One region of the Enterococcus sp. DIV1304_2 genome, then DNA from elsewhere that is predicted to be linked to it. Evidence: predicted binding sites of a transcription regulator. Region 1 holds the regulator's gene; the other holds the start of a gene.
The links. Region 1 encodes NrdR, which represses ribonucleotide reductase genes. Its sites were predicted from a motif close to ACACNATATATNGTGT; they were not measured.
Positions count from the first base shown of each region.

Region 2: a site for NrdR is predicted at 2,862-2,877, ahead of pnuC (nicotinamide riboside transporter PnuC). Genes of this name have one in related genera too.

Region 1 covers NZ_CP187851.1:1,591,869-1,596,333, forward strand. Annotated here, with positions in the region: gene IGJ14_RS07415 (replication initiation and membrane attachment family protein) at 1-1,340, opposite strand, end outside; gene nrdR (transcriptional regulator NrdR) at 1,363-1,848, opposite strand; gene IGJ14_RS07425 (hypothetical protein) at 2,308-2,640, opposite strand; gene coaE (dephospho-CoA kinase) at 2,698-3,318, opposite strand; gene mutM (DNA-formamidopyrimidine glycosylase) at 3,291-4,127, opposite strand.
Region 2 covers NZ_CP187851.1:2,266,785-2,271,249, reverse strand. Annotated here, with positions in the region: gene pcp (pyroglutamyl-peptidase I) at 1-432, shown strand, start outside; gene IGJ14_RS10505 (hypothetical protein) at 683-1,948, shown strand; gene pnuC (nicotinamide riboside transporter PnuC) at 2,097-2,843, opposite strand; gene gloA2 (SMU1112c/YaeR family gloxylase I-like metalloprotein) at 3,123-3,503, shown strand; gene IGJ14_RS10490 (hypothetical protein) at 3,595-4,104, shown strand; gene IGJ14_RS10485 (hypothetical protein) at 4,185-4,364, shown strand; gene IGJ14_RS10480 (GNAT family N-acetyltransferase) at 4,418-4,465, shown strand, end outside.

The sequences.
Region 1 (4,465 bases):
CGATCGATCTCGGCTTTTTTCTCTGTACTGATTTGCGTTTCGTCTTTTGGTTGATTGACCCAATCAGGCAATTTTTCTCGCCTTACATTTCGGCGATAATTTGACGTGTTGTTTTGTTTTGACGCTTTCGGTTGTTTCGCTTTCGTACTCAATGTATGGAGATGTTCAATCGCTTCTTCTGGCGTACTGATTTTTTTTTGCGCCCACTCATTAGCGATCGTATTCACGAAGCTCGCATTTAAGCTCGCATGGTTTTTTATGACTAACACATAGTTGATCAAAATGTTGATGACACTGCTAGTCAGACCGGATTGGGTGACCAAATCTTGCAACAACCAGTTTTCCTGTTTGGAAACATACCCGCCTTTTTCTTTTTTTATTGCTTCGAGATAACGCATCGGTGGGGTTTGTCGTGCAACTTGGATCAATTGTTGTGCAGCACTAGGCAACGCCTGATTGACAGGGACACCTGTTTCAGCAGACTGATCGGTAACCAGAGTGTTGCTCGATTGTCGCAACGTATTCTGCTGTTGCTGCCGTAACAAGACGATCCGTTGGAGTTCTTTTAAAGATACTTCTTCTGTCGTAAAATCAAATGACTGTAGAATCAACTCTCCTAAAGTCAGTTCATCGAAGCCGTAGAGTTGTTGGTATGTTTTCGCTTGTTGCAGAACTGGTTCTGTCAACTGATTGATGTGTTGTTTCTTCAACCAATCGATTAAAAACGTCCAGTCAAACGAGTCTGAATCTGCTAACAATGATTTGGGTTCAACAGGTGTGAATTTTTGCTGAATCGATTCCACTTGTTCTTGGTTTGCTGCATAGACTGTTTCATTGAACCGATAGACTTCCAAAAACTTCTTAGTGATTTTTTGATAGCCTTCATACGAAAGATTTTTTGGCTTAAATAATTCCGTCAATTGGTTGAATCGACGTTCGCCAACTTTTTCTAAAAGTAAAAAAGAAAGTAACGTATCATTGAAAAACGTAGGAACGTCCATCGGTTCTAACAACTCATAAAGAAAACAATCACCCAAATTTTCATCTTTTTTGAAATAGACTTCTAAAAGACCGATTCCTTCTAATTTTTTTCGTGCCTCATAAAATTGCGGTAATCCACAACTTAGACTACTCAATAAATCGGCGTGTAATCCTTCAGGACCTACGCCAGTTTCTAGCGAGATCTCCGAATACAACGTCAAGTAAAGACTCAACGCTTCTCCCCCGATCAATGGTTGGTAAAGGGATAACAAGGCAGACTTTCCTTCTTCTTTTAAAGGACTGCTCTTTCTTCCTTGGTAAATATTTTTCGGTTGTAATTCTTTCCACGCATTTTCCAAGGAATGCTCCCTCCTTTATTAATTACGCATCATTTTCACTATTACTCGTATCTTTTGCTTTATCAACAATGTCTTGTAATTCTTTCAAAAAGACAGACATATCTTTGAATTGACGATAGACACTCGCAAAACGAATATAGGCGATTTCATCTAAGTTCACTAAATCTTCCATGACGTATTCACCGATCAGATTAGTTGAAACTTCATTTTCGCCAAGACTTCTTACACGATTTTCAACATGGTTGACGATCTGTTCCATTTGTTCCATCGCTACTGGTCGTTTTTCGGCAGACCGGATCAAGCCTCGTAAAATTTTGTCACGATTGAATTCTTCACGTTCGCCATTTTTCTTGATCACTAATAACGGCGCTGCTTCGATTCGTTCAAAGGTCGTAAAACGGAAGGAACATTTTTCGCACTCCCGGCGTCTTCTTATTGCTCGACCATCGTCAGCTTGACGACTATCGATCACTCTTGAGTTGTTATGTTGACATCTAGGACATCTCATCGTAATTTTCACCTCTCTTGGTGTAGTTTGATCGCTTATTTGAATGTACCAAATGAAGTTGTTCCATCAGTTAATTTTTCCCACCAATTATGAATCATTGGTGGAAAAAAGGCTGGTTTTCAACACTAAGCTTAAAAATTATAAAATATGAAAAGGATTTTTTCAATTTATATCTTATTGCTCAGTTCAAAGTGATTTTCACAACTTCACTGCTTATTGTTTTAGATTTTTTTCCACTGATTTTTTATTGAACTAATTCAAGTGGATCGTAATAAACGTTTTCTTATTACTAACTTTAGTATAACATGAAACAATTAAGCAATGCGACTGTCCCAGTTAAAAAATCGCTTGAACTGAAAGATTTGTTGTGTTTTTATCTCAACGAACGAAAACAGACTGGCGTTCAGCACCAGCCTGTTTCTTTTTGATTTTCTATTTTACTCAATGCTTGGGTAATCCCTATAGTTTATCTTCGATTCCCGTGTAATGTTTCATTCGTTCTTCTTCGATTTTTTGTTCTGTTGAACGATGATCGAATTGGGGGTCTTGGTTTACTTCAGGACTTGTTTCCGGATCTTTGCGTTCTGTGGTTAAGTCCTGTCGCTTGGATTCTTTTTCGACATGTTGGTCTTCTAACTCAGCAATTCTCGCCCGGTATTCATCTTCACGAATTTTACCTTCTTCTGCTTGGATCTGGCCCTTTTCCTGTAAATCTTCTTTGTGGAGAATCTCACCAATTTTTTCTTTCGCAGAACCTACTACTTTATCTTTTTGGTTTTTGAATGTACCCATCGTATCATCTCCCCCTCTTTCTTTATATAAATAGCATAGCAAAATGTTGCGATTTACTCAAAGAAAGCGATTAAGCAATAACCATTTTTTGATTTCAGCGGATAAATCTTCCTTGGTTTGGCGGTTATCGAATACGATATCCGCACGTCGTTTCTTTTCCTCGATCGACAGTTGGCTTTTCACCCGTTGTTCTGCTTCTTGCTTCGATAATTGATTGCGTACCATCAAGCGTTCGATTTGCTGAGATTCTGGAATATAGACAACTGCGACGGCATCCATTTGTGTATCATACTGTCCTTCAAACAATAAAGGAATATCGACAACGATCAACGGATATTGGGCTTTCTTCTCTATGATTTCTTCAGTGATTCTCCCACGGATAAATGGATCTAATATTTGATTCAATTGCTCACGTGCAGTGACAGAACCGAAAATCAATTGTCCAAGTTTTGCCCGATCTAACTGACCATCCTGTTGGAGGATCTCTTTGCCGAATGCTTGAACCAACGCTTGAAGTCCTGGCGTATCCGGTTCAACGACCTCTCTTGCCACTATATCGGCATCGATCACTGGAAAGCCATATTGTTGGAAAATAGCAGCGGCAGTACTCTTGCCTGTCGCAATTCCCCCTGTCAAACCTAAAACAAATCCTACTTGGGTATTCTTAATTTCTGACATGTTGGACAATAGTGCGTCCCCCTTTGCGCAACTTTCGTTTTCACGATTGGTGTTTGACAACGAACACATGCTTCTCCTGTCTGTCCATAGACATGTAAAGCCACTTGGAAACTCCCTGACTCACCTAACGCATTGAGATAACTTCGGATCGTTGTTCCCCCTGCTTCAACTGCTCGTGACAACACATCGATGATTGCTTGACGGAGTAATTTGATTTCTTTTGGGCGTAAAGAATCAGCTGGTTGCTCTGGATGGATCTTCGCTTCCCATAATGCTTCATCTACGTAGATATTTCCTAGTCCTGTGACCAACTTTTGATCAAGTAACAAAGGTTTGATGGCTTTGTGTGACTTTTGTAGCCCTACTGTAAAGTCTTTTAATAAGAATAGATCTGGTAAAGGCTCTGGACCTAATTTTAAGATTCCTTTATAGGTATTGCTCGCTCCTTTTTCAACGATCGTCATACGGCCGAATTTTCTTACATCGTGGTATCGTAATTGGCTGCCATCTTCAAAAGAAAAAATCACATGTGTGTGTTTGTCGATCGGTTCTTCTTTTTCAAAATATTGATATTTTCCCTCCATCCGTAAATGGGAAATCATTTCATAATGACTCAAGTGAAAAATCAAAAATTTCCCCCTACGACCGATCGATTCGATCGTTTCACCAATTAACGTTGCTTCAAAAATCGGTACCTCCGGTTGTTCAATGATTCTCGGCCACAGCACTTGGACGTTTTTGATTTTTTTGTTTTTCACTAATTTCTCTAATCCTTTACGGACAGTTTCAACTTCTGGTAATTCGGGCATCCTTTTTCTCACCTACAATTTTCACTTATTTGATTTTGAATCGAACTTATCTGAAACAAAAATAAAAGCTATTTTTATTCTTGAACTTAAAACAGAATAAACGGTGTTCCATAAGCTGACCTTCAACATTAAGCTAAAAAATCGTAAAATATGAAAAGCTATTTTTAATTTTCTATCTTACTGCTCAGATCAAAACGCTTTTGTCACAACCTTGATAAACAGTATTCCACAAGCAACTACTTCAGAAATAAGCCAAGAAACCCAAAAATTTGATAAACAATTTTCGGGTTTCTCGCCTTATTCTCAGAGCTGGACAGCTCTGTTACAATCTACTCCTA
Region 2 (4,465 bases), 670 kb from region 1:
CGTTCAGCAATTTCTTTTGAACGCGTAGCAATCAATCTAGCTGAAGCGCGTATTGCAGATAATGAAGGCAACCAACCATTTGATACGCCGTTAGAAGCAGATGGCCCAGCTGCTTACTTTACTTCATTACCAATCAAAGCAATGACAAAAAATGTCCATGAACATGGTTTACCAGCATATATTTCTTATACAGCTGGTACGTTTGTTTGCAACGACATCATGTATCGATTGTTACACTTGATCGAAACAGAGTTCCCAACGATTCGTGGAGGCTTTATCCATGTGCCATTCTCACCAGATCAAGTCATCGACCGCCCTGTAGGGACACCGGCAATGTCACTTGATGATATTGCGGCTTCATTGACTTATGCGATAGAAGCGGCAGTCAACAACAAAGAAGATATTTCAGGTAACGCAGGAACAACTCACTGATAGTTAGCCGAATCGAAGCAAATGGTAGATGAGGTCTAGGACGTTAGGCATCTTGTGCCCATACAAACAGATAAATGGTGTTCCAGAAGCTGACCTCCAACAGTAAGATCAAGACACTGCTGTCACAGCCGCAGCTTCACGTATGAAAAAAGCGAAAAGCCGAAAATAGCTCACATTATTTTCGGCTTTTTTGTTGCTCTTTGAACGTATTTATTTTTACTCTCTTTATTTAGAAAGGCAGGTGAAAGGTATGAATGAAAGTTGGCAAGCAATTTTTGACGAATGGTTCCCAAAAGAAATCAAGCAACACTACCCAATAAAAATCTCCAAACAATATACAAGTAGCCAACGATGGGAAATCTATGAACGATTGACGAAACAACAACGAATCGTCATTGATCAACATCGTCGTTATTTGATCCACTCGCGTTTTTTGGAAGAAAACTATTTAGCAGCAACGGATTGGATTTTTTCTGACTTTAAGATCAATCCATTTTATCGCACATCACGCAGACAACAAAAACTTTATTGTGAATGTGGCCGTGAACTGAAAGTCCAATATATCGTTCGTTCACCTAAAACGGGTAAGGAATTAAAACTAGGGATCAATCATTTTGCAGAACACTTGCACGTTAGTCCAACAGTTGCCGTGTCGATCAATCAGGGAATGACTAAAGTGGATCTAGCGCTGGATGAGATCCTTTGGCTGAAACAACAAAATATTGCCTTTCCTGAACGACTCTGGCAAGAATATTGTCTAATGTTGTATCATAATCGTCGGCTGAAACAACCAATTTTACCAGATAAAAAGCGAACTACACGAATCGCCGAATTTCGTCATGCCCAGTTACCGATTTATCTGGCAGACTATCAAGCAATGGAAAAGTACATCCAACAAGTTAGCTATCAGGCAAAAGAAAAGCCGAAAAAAATCCTTGAGAAAAAATCATTATTTGAGGATTTTTCAGAAGAGTTGACTAAAGATGTTGAAGCGTTCTTGACTAACTATCAACTATTTCTCCAAAAAGATTGGTCGTCTGTTTCATTGGCAGAGACAAGCCAACCATCTGTCGCTTTTTTTGAAGAGTTCATCGCTAATCTACGAGAAGGATCGAAGAAAGAAGCTGTAGACGTCGACCGATTAGCAAAAGAACAGCGTTTTATCCAACCGAAAATTTATCACTTAGTCTGGCAACAGTATCAACGCTATGGATTTACGACCGGTTTTTTCGATAGTATTCCTCGTGTGATGAGAAATGGTTTTCTAAAGATTTTACGCAAAGAACGCGAAGAAAAACAGCAAGCTACAACAAAAACTGTGACAGAAACTGAATGGCAAGAACTTGCAAAGAAAATCAAAAAACAATCAGTCGCCTCTTTGATCCAAGAATATGAACAAGCAGACTATGTATTTACTTCAGAACAACAGCTTGCATTAAAAAAGTTCCAAGAATTGGAATCAGTGATACAAACGATGGATGGAGACATTAGAATGTTGCTCAAGGATTTGATTTAGTTGACTCGAACCGCTGAGAGAATCTTGGTATGACGATACCTAGAACCAAGCGAGAAAAGTCCCATCCTATTTTGGGTGACTTTCTCGCTTTAGTAAGAGGTTTGAAAAACAAACCAATTTCTAGTACAAGTTTATTTATTGTTTTCCATCAAGAAACATGGTGCGAAAAATATTCTGCTTCCATGCGCTGCATACGCACTCTTTCTTTTTTGTTGTACCAAGGGGAGACAGTAAAAGCTAATAAGTCATTGATCAAGTAAACAGAGCTATTGATAAACATAGCTAAACTAGCAGATCCATGGGTATAGGAAACATACCATAAGACCATTTGTGCAAGACCAGAAGCAAGCCACCAATAATATTGATTGTTGTAGCGAAGGAAGCTAATGATACCAGCAGAAAGACTGATTGAAAAAGCAATAGCATCGATCCAAGGACGAGGATCATCTGTGTACGTACCAATCAAGTAACCTGAGACCAAGTAAACGAAAACAGTCCCGGTTAATGCAATCAACCAACTTTTTCCACTAAATTCTCGAATTTTGGAAGCCATATTATGATTCCATTCTTTACTTAATAAAACTGGGATATCTAATGTGACCATATAGGCAATTTGCTCGCCGATACTCAAGTAGTTTTTGGCAGAAAAACCGACGATGATAAAACAAATGGCAGAGAGAATTCCTAGAATACCGTTGACTGATTTGGCGGCATTGATTGATAAAATGCACAACACCCCCAGATTTGTCCCGATAAAGGTAATGATCGACAACCAAGTGATTGGCTGATTCACAAGAGTCATGACTTGGCAGCCTAAACTAAAATAGAATAGATAATAATTCTGTTGAGGCCAGCCTTTTAATTGATGGAACAAAAATCTGAAATAATTACGCATAAATAAAAACTCCTTTAAACACAATATATAGTGTTCGATTATTTTTAGAGACACAAATTATTGTATTCCTTTGAAAAAATATTTCTAGTCTTTCATTTTAAAAAAATATGTGTTATTATTCGATTTGATTGTTTTCTGAAAAACATTTACTTTCCAAACGACGAAAAGCAGGCGGCCACTTGATGTGGTTCCTGTTTTTTTGTGTAGCGGGAGAAAAATCTTTGCTATGTCTAAAACTATTGATAAGATAAAGGAAACAAAAAGATTGGAAGTGTGAGAATGAATTTAACAACGGTTCACCATGTTGCGATCATTGTGTCAGATTATCAAAAGTCACGTGCTTTTTATGTTGATTTGTTAGGTTTTGAAGTTATCCGTGAAAATTATCGAGAAGACCGTGACGATTATAAGTTAGATTTAAAACTAGGGGATATGGAGCTTGAGATTTTCGGTATCAAAGATGCACCTAAAAGACCGAGTTATCCAGAAGCTTGTGGTTTGAGGCACTTAGCGTTCAAAGTGGAACAAATCGAAGAAACAGTCGAGGAATTACAAGAATTGGGTATTGAAACTGAACCGATCCGTATTGATACCTTTACAGGTGAAAAAATGACTTTCTTTTTTGATCCAGACGGGTTGCCGTTAGAATTACACGAATAAAAGTAACAACTTTGTCACTTTTTCTTCCGTTCATTCGATTTTTCTCTTTTCTATTTCTTGTTATTCTAGAAAAAAACGAGGAGAGAGTGGAATGAAAAAAATAATCATTGCAACATCGATTGCTATCATTGTTAGCTTAGCGGCTTCGTTAGGACTATTGGATGCAAACTTTTCTTTTGATGACATCAGTGACCAAGAATATCAAATCTCATTGCAAAAGGCAGTAGCTATTTTGCGAGATGAGTACCATGAAGAGAAAGTCAGCCGTATCCAGTTCAACCAAGTAAATGAAGAACAAAGTAATAAAAAGATGTATGAATATATTTTTCATACGCCCGATCGAGTGATCACGGTGAACCCAATCTCAGGAAAGACGATGGTAGTTGAGGAAAGTCGGCAAGAACTAGGGCAATTGTTTCACTTGAAAGCAATCCATCAAGTGAAACATCCACAGGCAGCAATGAAAGAAGCAGTCCATAAAGTCGGGAAACATCACGGAAAAGCAAAAAGTTGGGAAATCACGACAAAAAGTGGTCAGTTGTATTATTGTGTAGCCGTAGATGGAACCAATCATTTAGAAGACGTATTGATCAGTGCTTGAAGGAGAAGTGGTTTCACTTCTCTTTTTTTCTAGTTAAGAGTAATCTAAAAGTGTAAAATAAAGAAGGGATTGAGGGAATCATGCAAAAAATGATTTGTCCAAACTGTGGAAAAAAATTCACCTATGAAGAAGTTAACCATATCGTCGAACACGTAAAAAAAGAGATGCCGATCGTTTGCCCTTATTGTCGTTTTGAAGCAAAAACAATCGTTTCGAATGGTTATTTCGTGACACAAAAAATTGAAGATTATTTGAATTAGCTGTTTTGCTCTGAGATTTCATTGTGTTAAAATGAAAAAAAGGAGTGTCAGAAATGATTCGTAATGCAAAAAAAGAAGATGCGGCAGCTATCGCTCCGCTT